4 regions of the Enterobacter sp. RHBSTW-00994 genome follow, and region 3 is predicted to be linked to each of the others. Evidence: predicted binding sites of a transcription regulator. Region 3 holds the regulator's gene; each other region holds the start of a gene.

Region 1 (3,179 bases), 1.9 Mb from region 3:
GACGCGATTTTGTAGTTGTTAAATTAATACTGATCATCGTAAGAAACGTGCTCCAGAAAAATTATGCAATTACAAATAACGCAGAAAACACCGGGCTATAAGTGGCTGGATGATATCACTGGGAAGAATAGATGTAACCCCATCTGGCTAACATAAAATGGCCGTAATGAGACATATAGCATCTTTAATACATTTTTCTGGGAGATATAAATACGGAACACAAAAAAATAAAAACCCCGATGATTCGGGGTTTTTTAGGAACGCTTTAATAAGCAGAACGGATTAGTTTAAGCGTACTGGCATACCAGAGCGGTTTTGAATAGCCTGATCAACAATCGTGCTTTCAACGTCCTGCTGAGCTGTGACGGCTTGTACCGCTTTAGTCAGAGTCACAGGTACGGTTTCGTTATTGTTAATCTGATCTTCGCTAGTGGAGAGCGGGTTATGAACTTCAATATAACGGCTACCATCTGGCTCTGACGTTGCTTTTACTGGTTCGTTGATGAACTGAACGCGCGTGCCAACTGGAACGTTTTCAAACAGGAATTTGATGTCGTCGTTACGCAGACGCACACAACCATGGCTCACACGCAGACCAATACCGAAGTTGGCGTTGGTTCCGTGGATCGCGTACAAGCGGCCAATGTAGAGAGCATACAGACCCATAGGGTTATCCGGGCCGGCAGGAACAACGGCTGGCAATGGTTCGCCTGCTGCAATGTATTCTGCGTGCATTTTGGCGGTTGGCGTCCAGGTTGGACCCGCTTTTTTACGCTCAACTTTGGTGGTCCAGTTCATCGGGGTATCTTTACCCAACTGGCCGATACCAATTGGCAGAACGATGACCGTGTTTGTCCCTTTCGGGTAGTAGTAAAGACGCATTTCGGCGCTATTAATGACGATACCTTCATGAACGGTATCTGGCAGAATCAGCTGCTGAGGAATGTTCAATACCGTACCGGCTTTCGGCAGATAAGGGTCTACACCTGGATTGGCTTCCAGCATGTTGGACAGGCCTAGCTGATACTCAGCGGCGTAATATTCCAGCGGCTGGGTGTTTCCTTCCTCAATGGTGACGACCTGGTTTTGACCTACCAGACGGCTACCGTCTGTCGGCAGTGGATACGTCACCGCAGAAGCGGTTTTGCAAAAACCTACTACGGCAAACGCCGCCGCTAAAAGCGTTGTTAATTTCATGTTCATGTTGTGCGAGGTATCTGGCCACTCAGGCGATTAGTTGATAAGTCTGAATCATTGATGGGAGCGCATTATATGTGCATTCCCGCTAACAGGGAAATCAGATGTGTACGAAATCACACTTTTTTCGGTTTTGTTATAGTTTAGTGGCGAATTGCAACACGGGATCTCATTTCGGAATTGTGGCATAATGCCGTGTTTATCACACTTTTTCGCAGGAATCTCCCGTGTTAGTTACCAGCAACGTCACTATGCAGTTTGGCAGTAAGCCGCTGTTTGAAAACATTTCCGTCAAGTTTGGCGGCGGCAACCGTTACGGCCTGATTGGTGCCAACGGTAGCGGCAAATCTACCTTTATGAAGATTCTGGGTAGCGATCTCGAACCTACACTGGGCAACGTGTCGCTCGATCCGAATGAGCGTATCGGTAAGCTGCGTCAGGATCAGTTTGCCTTTGAAGAATTTACCGTACTCGATACCGTGATCATGGGACACGGAGAGCTGTGGGAAGTGAAACAAGAACGTGACCGCATCTACGCCCTGGCAGAAATGAGCGAAGAAGACGGCTATAAAGTGGCTGATCTCGAAGTACTTTATGGCGAAATGGACGGTTACTCTGCTGAATCTCGTGCGGGCGAACTGCTGCTTGGCGTGGGCATTCCTGTTGAACAACATTATGGTTTGATGAGTGAAGTGGCCCCAGGCTGGAAACTGCGTGTGTTGCTTGCGCAGGCGCTGTTCTCTAACCCGGACATTCTGCTGCTCGACGAACCAACGAACAACCTGGACATCGATACCATTCGCTGGCTGGAGCAGACGCTGAACGAGCGTGACAGCACCATGATTATCATCTCGCACGACCGTCACTTCCTGAACATGGTCTGTACCCACATGGCGGATCTGGATTACGGCGAACTGCGCGTTTACCCAGGCAACTACGACGAGTACATGACGGCGGCAACTCAGGCGCGTGAGCGTCTGCTGGCTGATAACGCCAAGAAGAAAGCGCAAATTGCTGATCTGCAATCCTTCGTGAGCCGATTCAGTGCGAATGCGTCAAAATCCCGTCAGGCGACCTCACGTGCTCGTCAGATTGACAAGATCAAACTTGACGAAGTGAAGGCCTCCAGCCGTCAGAACCCGTTCATCCGCTTCGAGCAGGATAAGAAACTGTTCCGTAACGCGCTGGAAGTGGAAGCCCTGGCTAAAGGGTTCGATAACGGCCCATTGTTTAAAAACTTCAACCTGTTGCTGGAAGTGGGTGAGAAGATTGCCATTCTGGGAGCGAACGGCGTGGGTAAATCCACCATGCTGAAAACGCTGGTTGGCGAACTTCAGCCTGACAACGGGACGGTGAAGTGGTCTGAGAATGCGCAGATTGGTTACTACGCACAGGATCATGAATTTGAATTCGAAAATGATCTGACCGTATTCGACTGGATGAGCCAGTGGAAGCAGGAAGGGGATGACGAGCAGGCTGTTCGTAGCATTCTGGGGCGTCTTCTGTTCAGCCAGGACGATATTAAAAAGCCTGCCAAAGTGCTTTCTGGTGGTGAAAAAGGCCGCATGCTGTTTGGCAAGCTGATGATGGAAAAACCGAATATTCTGGTCATGGATGAACCAACCAACCACCTGGATATGGAATCGATCGAGTCGCTGAACATGGCGCTGGAAATGTACCAGGGGACGTTGGTCTTCGTGTCCCACGACCGTGAGTTTGTTAGCTCGCTGGCAACCCGTGTGATTGAAATTACGCCAGAACGCGTGGTGGACTTCACCGGCAACTACGAAGATTATCTGCGTAGCAAAGGCATCGACAACTAATTTCCCGTTGTCTTTTACGCAGCAGATGCGTTGGCTTCACCTGTTCACCCCGGTCACTTACTGATGTAAGCGCCCGGGGATTCACTGGCTTACCGCCTTCCTGCAGCGCGAAATACTGAGGGAAAGGAGTATTGCTCCTGTTCCCTCTCCTAATGGGAG
Region 2 (3,179 bases), 2.3 Mb from region 3:
TTGCCAGCAATACAGGATTGAGCACCCAGAGGATCTTCTTTTTCATCATCATTCCTTGTTGAGCATTCGCTCTTTTTTATGGGCAGGTCAAAACACCACGTGGTGCAGTGTGAAATAGATGTAAAAACGCAAATGCGAATACTGCCGATAAAGAATCTCATTATCAACCCAGAGAAATGAGGGGGTTAGAGAGGGAAGAGACTTAACAATGGCGAGGAAGAAAAGGGGGAAGGGCGGCGAACCGCCCTGATTATCATGCTTTAAGCAATTCTGGCCACAGTCGAAGTGTGGTATGCGTGATGTTTTGCAGTTTTTCCAGGCTAGCTCCTTCACGGGCACTGATTGACATGCCCTGTAAGATGCAGCTCAGGTACTGCGCCAGCTCCTGAGGATGACAGTGCGCAGGTATTTCACCGCGCTGTTGACGCTGGGTCAGAAACGAACTCAGCGTCTCTTCTTGCATGGCATGGCGCGATTTCACCGTATTGGCGATGTCTCTGGATGATGCCGCAAGGGTGGCCGACGTGTTGATCATAAAACATCCGGCCGGTGTCTCTTTGCTGGTAAAGCAGGTGGCGACGGCGGTGAAATAGTCACGCAGGGCCTGCTCAACGGTTTTCTCTTCACAGAAGAGCTGGGCTTCGTGTTTTGCGGCAAAGCGCGAGATATAGCGGTCCAGAACAGCCCTGAACAGCCCTTCTTTATTTGTGAACTCTGCGTACAACGTGGGAGCTTTCGCGCCAGTGGCTTCCACCAGATCGGAAAGTGATGTCGCTTCGTACCCATGTTGCCAGAAGAGTGTCATGGCCTTATCGAGCGCCGCTTCCCTGTCGAACACTTTTGGTCGGCCACGGCTTTTTTTTGCGCAACTCGTCATATCGGTTGTCATTTGCCGTTGGTCCTCTGTTGGTTTGTTGAACGACCATTATAAAAATATTCCTGAGCCACGACCAGCGCTGATTGCTTAAAAATAAATTAATCATATGGGTATGAAAATTAACGGAATTAAAATTAATTTAACGGTCGTTATAAAAAGATATTGACGCGTGACGTGGATCACACTTATTATTTATCTATCGATCGTTAAGTAAATAACTTACGACCTTCAAAATCATCTGCCTAAAGGTAAAAATCATGAAAAACGTAAAAACCCTGATCGCTGCTGCTGTGCTTAGCTCACTCTCTTTTGCAAGCTTTGCTGCTGTTGAAGTGCAATCCACTCCTGCAGACCAACACAAAGTAGGAACAATTTCTGCCAACGCAGGGACTAATCTCAGCTCGCTGGAAGATCAACTGGCACAAAAAGCAGAAGCTATGGGCGCAAAATCTTTCCGCATTACGTCTGTGACAGGTCCTAACACCCTGCACGGTACTGCTGTGATCTACAAATAAGCACGGCTAAACCCTCATTTATGCCACTGCAATAAAAAAGGCCCTGCTTGCGCGGGGCCTTTTTTTATCGTCGTGCCTTACAGGGATTGCTGAGCAATATCATGATGCCGGGTCACATCCACTGGCATACCAGAACGCGCTTCCATTGCTCGCTCCATCACGTCACCTTCTGTACCGGCGCTGTTTTTAAAGCGGTACATCGCGTCATTCAGGGTAATCGGCAGGGTTTGCGGATCGTCACCGATGTTTTTCGACAATGGTTGGTGGATCTCGACCAACCGCGTGCCATCAGGTTCTTCAGACACCTTGATCGGCGTATTCACAATATTCACTTTTGTCCCTGGTGTGATCACGCTGTAGAGCGTTTTGATATCGTCATCACGCAGGCGAATACAGCCAGAACTTACGCGCATACCGATACCAAAATCGGCATTCGTGCCGTGCAGCAGGTACACGCCTCCGAAGGCGGCGAGGCGAATAGCATGATGCCCCATTGGGTTATCCGGGCCTGCGGGAACAACCGCCGGTAGGTCAATACCCTGCGCTTTGTAACGGGCGCGGATGTTCGCTGTTGGTGTCCATGTTGGATTAGCCCGTTTATCCGAGACCGTTGTGATCATTGTTGGCGTCAGCGTATCGCCACCCAACTGGCCAATACCTATTGGGTAGACGGTGACTTCATTCTTGCCCGGCGGATAATAATAAAGGCGCAGTTCAGCAAGGTTGATCACAATGCCTTCGCGTGGCGCATCAGGAAGCAACGTTTGCAGCGGAATGGTCAGCACGCTTCCTGCGCGGGGAACATAGGGATCAACGCCCGGGTTTGCCTGCAGTAACGCCAGGAATCCGACGTTATATTTTTTTGCAATCGCTTCGAGTGAACCACCATTGTTTTCAACGACGTGAAAACGGTTTTCGCCCACCACCCGACTCCCCGACGGGGGAAGTGGCCAGGTGTTAGCGCGTGCAGGAAGCGCAATCGCCACCGTAGCGGCCAGCGCAAACAAGGTTATCCAGCGAGTAAAACGTGAAGGTGTCATCATCACCATAATCCATATAAATAATGAGGTTATTGTTATCTAAGGGGGTAATGATAATTATGGCGAATGGGAGTGTCGGGAAATCCAGGTGGATTGCAAAGAGTTTGTAAATTGTAACCCCCGGTATCACTGTGTTACCGGGGGCATAGGCTGAGCCGGTTAAGCGATGGCGTTCTCTTCCAGTTGACGCATAAAGTGGCGAACCCATTCCATGCGGGTTTTGCGCTCTGCCAGTTCCTGGGTGAACTTCAGACGGGTTGGTCCGTCCAGCCGGAAATGTTGAGGTTGTTTCTGGAGCAGGCCAATCAACCACATTGGATTGACGTGGTTTTTCTCGGCAAACTCAATCACACCGCCTTTTTCATTCCCTTCGAGTTTACGGATCCCCAGTTTTTGTGCCTGCTGGCGAAGACGGGCGATATCCAGCAGGTTTCGGGCGGCATCTGGCAGCAGACCAAAGCGGTCAATTAACTCCACTTTGATCTCCTCCAGCTCGCTTTCGTTTTTCGCGCTGGCGATCCGTTTGTAGAACGAAAGACGCGTGTTGACATCCGGAATGAAATCATCCGGAAGCAGGGAAGGCATCCGCAACTCGACTTCGGTCTGCTGGCTGGTCAGATCTTCCAGCGACGGTTCACGTCCGTCTTTAAGGGCATCAACGGCATTTTCCAGAAGCTCCATATAGAGCGAGAAGCCGATGGTTTCCATTGAGCCGCTTTGATCTTCGCCCAGCAATTCACCTGCACC
Region 3 (3,179 bases):
ATGTCTGCCAGACATCCGGTTATTGCCGTTACAGGTTCGAGTGGGGCAGGAACAACCACCACCAGCCTCGCCTTTCGCAAGATTTTCGCGCAACTGAACTTACGGGCAGCCGAAGTCGAAGGGGACAGTTTCCATCGCTATACTCGCCCTGAAATGGATATGGCCATTCGCAAGGCTCGCGATCTCGGTAAACATATCAGCTACTTTGGGCCTGATGCTAACGACTTCGGCCTGCTTGAGCAGACATTTCATGCGTACGGGCAAACAGGTAAAGGGCAATCCCGTAAGTATCTGCATACCTATGATGAAGCCGTCCCCTGGAATCAGGTTCCCGGCACGTTCACGCCATGGCAACCGCTTCCTGAACCAACCGACGTGCTCTTTTATGAAGGCTTGCACGGCGGTGTGGTCACACCACATCACAACGTGGCGCGACATGTGGATTTGCTGGTCGGCGTGGTTCCTATCGTCAACCTGGAGTGGATCCAAAAGCTCACACGCGATACCAGCGAACGCGGTCATTCCCGTGAAGCCGTGATGGATTCGGTCGTGCGTTCGATGGAGGATTACATCAACTTCCTGACGCCGCAGTTCTCGCGTACGCACATCAACTTCCAGCGCGTCCCGACGGTCGATACCTCCAACCCTTTTGCGGCCAAAAGTATTCCTTCTCTGGATGAGAGTTTTGTAGTGATTCACTTCCGAAATCTGGAAGGTATTGATTACCCCTGGCTGCTTGCAATGTTGCAGGGCTCGTTTATTTCCCACATGAATACATTGGTGGTTCCGGGCGGGAAAATGGGGCTGGCGATGGAGTTGATCATGACGCCGCTGGTCGAGCGACTGATGGAAGGGAAGAAGATCGCATGAACATTTCCCCTCTCCGCAGGGAGAGGGTCCGGATGAGGGCATCAACGTGCATGATGCCCAACACACATCAGGCTTCAATCACTTCGTAGGAATGCGTGATATTTACCGCTTTTTCCAGCATTAACGCCACAGAGCAGTATTTCTCAGCAGAAAGATCAACCGCGCGTGATACTGCCGCATCCTTCAGATCTTTACCGGTGACAATAAAATGCAGATTGATGTGCGTAAACAGGCGCGGCGCTTCTTCACGACGCTCTGATGTCAGCTTAACTTCGCAATCTGTCACGTCATGACGACCTTTTTGCAGAATAGATACCACGTCAATTGCGCTGCATCCACCCGCCGCCATCAGCACCATCTCCATCGGACTTGGTGCTTTATCGCCGGAGTTACCATCCATCAAAATCTGGTGTCCAGAAGCGGATTCGCCCAGGAATGTTAAACCTTCAACCCATTTCACACGCGCTTGCATATTCATTAACTCCAACGTTGCATTTTTGGTGACAGATTACGCGTGCGTTACAATTCTCGCAACGGAAGGCGACCTGCATCATGCTGAAGCGAGACACCAGGAGACACGCGGCAAAAGCTATGCTAAAACACTCGGGATGCTACAGTAATGCATTGACGTTACACATGTATGCAGAGGACATCAAACTTTACTGGCTGCGAATATTACGACAGCCGACTTCCCAGGTATGGGTAAGAATTCGATTGCAACCCCAGAGTCCGGATGCATCTTATGACTCTGGTGACAGCTTATAACAGAGGATAACAGCGCATGGTGCTTGGCAAACCGCAAACAGACCCGACTCTCGAATGGTTCTTGTCTCATTGCCACATTCATAAGTACCCATCGAAGAGCACGCTGATTCACCAGGGTGAAAAAGCGGAAACGTTGTATTACATCGTCAAAGGCTCGGTGGCAGTGCTGATCAAAGATGAAGAAGGGAAAGAGATGATCCTTTCTTATCTGAACCAGGGCGATTTCATCGGCGAGCTGGGCCTGTTTGAAGAAGGCCAGGAACGCAGTGCCTGGGTTCGTGCAAAAACCGCATGTGAAGTGGCTGAAATCTCCTACAAGAAATTCCGTCAGTTGATCCAGGTTAACCCTGACATCCTGATGCGTCTTTCTTCGCAGATGGCTCGCCGTCTGCAGGTCACGTCTGAGAAAGTGGGTAACCTCGCCTTCCTGGACGTAACAGGCCGTATTGCACAGACGCTGCTGAACCTGGCGAAACAACCTGATGCAATGACCCACCCGGACGGTATGCAAATTAAAATCACCCGCCAGGAAATTGGTCAGATTGTCGGCTGTTCTCGTGAAACGGTTGGCCGTATCCTGAAAATGCTGGAAGACCAGAACCTGATCTCCGCACACGGTAAAACCATCGTGGTTTACGGAACCCGTTAATTCCGGTAAAACGGCGTGCCATCGCAAGGTGTCACGCCGTTTTTGTCTCTATCCCCCATGTGGCGAAGGCTGATTTATCACCCGGAAGTTAACTATGCACTGCGGCAAACGCTGGTGCTGTGTCTTCCTGTGGCTGTGGGATTGCTCCTCGGACATCTGCAACAAGGTCTGCTTTTCTCTCTCGTCCCTGCCTGCTGCAACATTGCGGGTCTGGATACGCCCCACAAACGCTTTTTCAAACGCCTGATTATTGGCGGCTGCCTGTTTGCCGGTTGTAGCCTTGCGGTGCAACTGCTACTCGCCCGTGAGATCCCGCTGCCGCTGATTCTGACAGTACTTGCGATGACGCTTGGCGTCACGGCTGAAATCAGCTCACTGCATGCCCGGTTACTGCCTGCATCGCTTATTGCGGCCATTTTTACCCTCAGCCTCGCAGGCAATATGCCGGTGTGGGAACCCCTGCTTATCTACGCCCTGGGCACGCTGTGGTACGGCGTATTTAACTGGTTTTGGTTCTGGCTATGGCGCGAACAGCCACTGCGTGAATCCCTGAGCCTGCTCTATGTACAGCTTGCTGATTACTGTGAAGCCAAGTACACCTTGCTGACTCAGCACACCGACCCGGAAAAGTCGTTGCCGCCACTGCTGGCTCGCCAGCAAAAGGTGGTCGATCTGATAAGCCAGTGCTACCAACAGTTGCATATGCTTGCAGCCAATAAAAACCATGACTACAAGCGGTTACTGCGCACGTTTCAGGTAGGGCTGGATCTGCAAGAACACATCTCCGTCAGTTTGCACTACCCTCACGAGGTGCAAAAGCTGGTCGAGCGCAGCCACGCTGAAGCGGTGATCCGCTGGAATGCGCAAACGGTCGCGGCGCGTCTGCGCGTGCTGG
Region 4 (3,179 bases), 1.1 Mb from region 3:
TCTTTTGCACGCGATTCGGTCATCAGGATCACTGCAGCAGCACCGTCGGTAAGCGGAGTGCTGTTTGCCGCCGTCACCGTGCCATGTGTGCGATCAAATGCAGGACGTAACTTTGCATAATCCGCCAGGGTCGACGTGCCACGGATGTTATTATCTTCAGTAAGTGGTTCACGATAAGGCGGAATATAAGCAGTCATCACTTCATCAGTCAGTTTGCCTTGTGACCAGGCCTGTGCGGCATTTTGGTGAGAACGATGGGCCAGTGCATCCTGCTGCTCACGCGTTATTCCGTACGTTTTCGCCATTTGCTCAGCCGTATCCCCCATGCGCAGACCGGTCGAATACTCGGCAACAGCAGGCGGTACAGGCATTAAATCGCGCAGACGCAGGCGTGAGAAAAGCTTGAGTTTCTGCCCTGTCGTTCGGGCCTTGTTAACATCCACCAGCATACGTGCCAGTTTTTTACTCACGCCAATCGGCAGCACAGAAGAAGAGTCTGCACCACCCGCAATGCCAGCCCGGATTGTGCCCACCATCAGACTTTCAGCCACATTGGCGACGGCCTGAAAACTGGTGGCACATGCGCGGCTAACGCTATACGCATCAGTATGCACATTCATCCCGGTTCCCAGAACAATCTCGCGGGCAATGTTGGGTGCTTCAGGCATCTGGACAACCTGGCCGAAAACCAGTTGTTCAATAACATCAGGAGATATTTCGCTGCGAGCCAGCATCTCCCCCACCACCATTTTCCCCAGATCGACGGCTGGAATTCCGTGAAATGCGGTCGCCTGACGCGCAAACGGAGTACGCAATCCACTGACAATGGCAATGCGATCGCCTTGTCGGGTGATAAGCGGTAATGCCTGACTCATAACACGCCCCTGTAAATAACATAAATGCAAAGTGGTCTGACCTGATAACAGTCTTAACCATTTTTTTACATTCAGCCAATCAGAGAGATGAAAAAGTGGGAGCTAAAACACAGAGAATAAAAAGAAAATACCCCTGCAAGGCAGGGGTATCAGGAAGAAAGGATTAACGCAGGCCGAGCTGGAAGATCAGTGTTTCCGCTTCACAGGCGAAGACAAAGTCAATATCCAGACGCACACCACCTTCAACTTCGGTGAACGAGGATTTGATTTCACAAGGCTCAGACTCAACGTCGCGAGCACGTTTGCTCAGCGCCGCCAGGGTTTCATCAGCCTCGGCACGATTGGTGAAGACACGGCTGTAAGACGCGGTGCAATCGGTGTTGTCCATGATAGTACCAACATCCATACAGCAGCAAACCGGGGTTTCATCAGCACTGCATTTACTCATAGCTCAATTTCCTCTGTATTCGCGCAGGGCGCGAGATAAACACGATGCTGATATTTTACGCCCCAGCGGTGGCTCTCTCCAGCCGTTAATGACGCAAAATGAGATAAGTGACCAATATCACACTAAAAAATGATCTAAAACAAAAACCACCCTTTTGAATGAGTCGAGATGGTCACATTTTTGCCAGCCAGATCTCGTTTCGTGAAACATATTTGAAAAACTTAATAAACAAACTTGCAACATCCCATCTGGTCCGACCTATACTCTCGCCACTGGTCTGATTTCTAAGTGTTACCGCAGACCCTACACTTCGCGCTCCTGTTACGGTATGTAACAATTATTGAATAAAAATAACTCAATGAGGTTATGGTCATGAGCCAGAAAACCCTGTTCAAAAAGACTGCGCTGGCAGTCGCAGTGGCAATCGTCTCAACGTCCGCCTGGTCCGCGGGCTTCCAGTTAAACGAATTTTCTTCCTCTGGCCTTGGCCGTGCGTATTCCGGGGAAGGTGCAATCGCAGATGATGCTGGTAACGCAAGCCGTAACCCTGCGCTTATCACCATGTTTGATCGTCCAACCTTCTCTGCCGGTGCGGTTTATATCGACCCGGATGTCAATGTTAACGGCAAATCCAATTTAACAGGACAAAGTGCTAACCAGGACAACATTGCGCCAAGCGCATGGGTTCCTAACATGCACTTTGTTATGCCAATCAACGATCAGTTCGGTTGGGGTGCATCTGTCACCTCCAATTATGGCCTGGCAACAGAATTTGGCGAAAACTATGCAGCCGGTATTTATGGCGGCAAAACCGATCTGCAAACCGTTAACCTTAACCTGAGCGGTGCTTATCGTCTTGATAGCAACTGGAGCTTCGGTTTAGGCTTCGATGCCGTTTACGCGAAAGCAAAAATTGAGCGCTATGCAGGTTCACTCGGCCCTGTACTGGCAAACCAACTTTCTGGGCGCGTTCCTCCATCCTATCTGGATGGAATCAGTTCTGCTGATGACCAAATTGCTCACCTGAAGGGTGACGAATGGGGATTTGGCTGGAACGCCGGTATCTTGTATGAACTGGATAAAAACAACCGCTGGGGCCTGACCTATCGTTCAGAAGTGAAAATCGACTTTGACGGCGATTATAAGAGTTCCATCAATCCGAGACTGAGCACGATCCTCGGAAATATGGGTCTGAGTGGACTTCCGGAAGGGACCGGCGGCAGAACCGAAAATGGTTCTCTGTCACTGCATCTGCCTGAGATGTGGGAACTGTCCGGTTATAACCGCGTTGCACCGCAGTGGGCTATCCACTACAGCCTGACCTACACCAGCTGGAGTCAGTTCCAGGAGCTGAAAGCCACTGGCGACAATGGTCAGACACTGTTCTATAAAGATGAAAGCTTCAAAGACGCTTATCGTATCGCATTGGGTACAACCTACTACTACGATAAAAACTGGACCTTCCGTACCGGGATTGCCTTTGATGACAGCCCTGTTCCTGCAGACAAACGTTCCATTTCCATCCCGGATCAGGACCGTCTGTGGCTGAGCGCAGGTTTGACCTATGCGTTTAATGAAGACGCGTCTGTCGATGTGGGCGCATCTTATATGCATGGTCAAAACGTTAACTTCACCGAAGGTGAAGGCCCAGCGGCTTACACCTTCCATTCTGAAGGTAAAGCCTGGCTGTTTGGTACGAACTTCAACTACGCGTTCTAACCACTCAGGGATCAAAAAAGGTGAGCATATTGCTCTAATGCCGATCAGTTAAGGATCGGTTGACCGATCCAGTGGCTGTGTAAGAATCCGGAAATGCTCACCCGTTTCCGGATTTTTTTATGCACACTGGACAGGCT

Evidence for each region. Region 3 encodes CRP, which controls carbon source genes, mostly activating them, when cyclic AMP is high. Its sites were predicted from a motif close to ATGTGANNNNNNTCACAT; they were not measured.
Region 1: a site for CRP is predicted at 1,388-1,405, ahead of HV346_RS06870 (ABC-F family ATPase). Genes of this name have one in related genera too.
Region 2: a site for CRP is predicted at 1,045-1,062, ahead of bhsA (multiple stress resistance protein BhsA). Genes of this name have one in related genera too.
Region 4: a site for CRP is predicted at 1,429-1,446, ahead of HV346_RS16055 (YfcZ/YiiS family protein). Genes of this name have one in related genera too.

What each region holds. Positions count from the first base shown of each region.
Region 1 is NZ_CP056199.1:1,453,689-1,456,867, forward strand. Features, by position in the region: gene HV346_RS06860 (glycosyltransferase family A protein) at 1-37, opposite strand, end outside; gene ldtB (L,D-transpeptidase) at 283-1,203, opposite strand; gene HV346_RS06870 (ABC-F family ATPase) at 1,425-3,020, shown strand.
Region 2 is NZ_CP056199.1:1,816,035-1,819,213, forward strand. Features, by position in the region: gene HV346_RS08565 (TonB-dependent receptor) at 1-49, opposite strand, end outside; gene comR (TetR family copper-responsive transcriptional repressor ComR) at 254-889, opposite strand; gene bhsA (multiple stress resistance protein BhsA) at 1,135-1,392, shown strand; gene HV346_RS08580 (L,D-transpeptidase family protein) at 1,470-2,435, opposite strand; gene mfd (transcription-repair coupling factor) at 2,592-3,179, opposite strand, start outside.
Region 3 is NZ_CP056199.1:4,409,010-4,412,188, forward strand. Features, by position in the region: gene HV346_RS21125 (phosphoribulokinase) at 1-870, shown strand; gene HV346_RS21130 (OsmC family protein) at 938-1,342, opposite strand; gene crp (cAMP-activated global transcriptional regulator CRP) at 1,652-2,284, shown strand; gene HV346_RS21140 (YccS/YhfK family putative transporter) at 2,342-3,179, shown strand, end outside.
Region 4 is NZ_CP056199.1:3,350,291-3,353,469, forward strand. Features, by position in the region: gene fadI (acetyl-CoA C-acyltransferase FadI) at 1-875, opposite strand, end outside; gene HV346_RS16055 (YfcZ/YiiS family protein) at 1,039-1,323, opposite strand; gene fadL (long-chain fatty acid transporter FadL) at 1,696-3,042, shown strand; partial or broken gene HV346_RS16065 (transposase domain-containing protein) at 3,162-3,179, shown strand, end outside.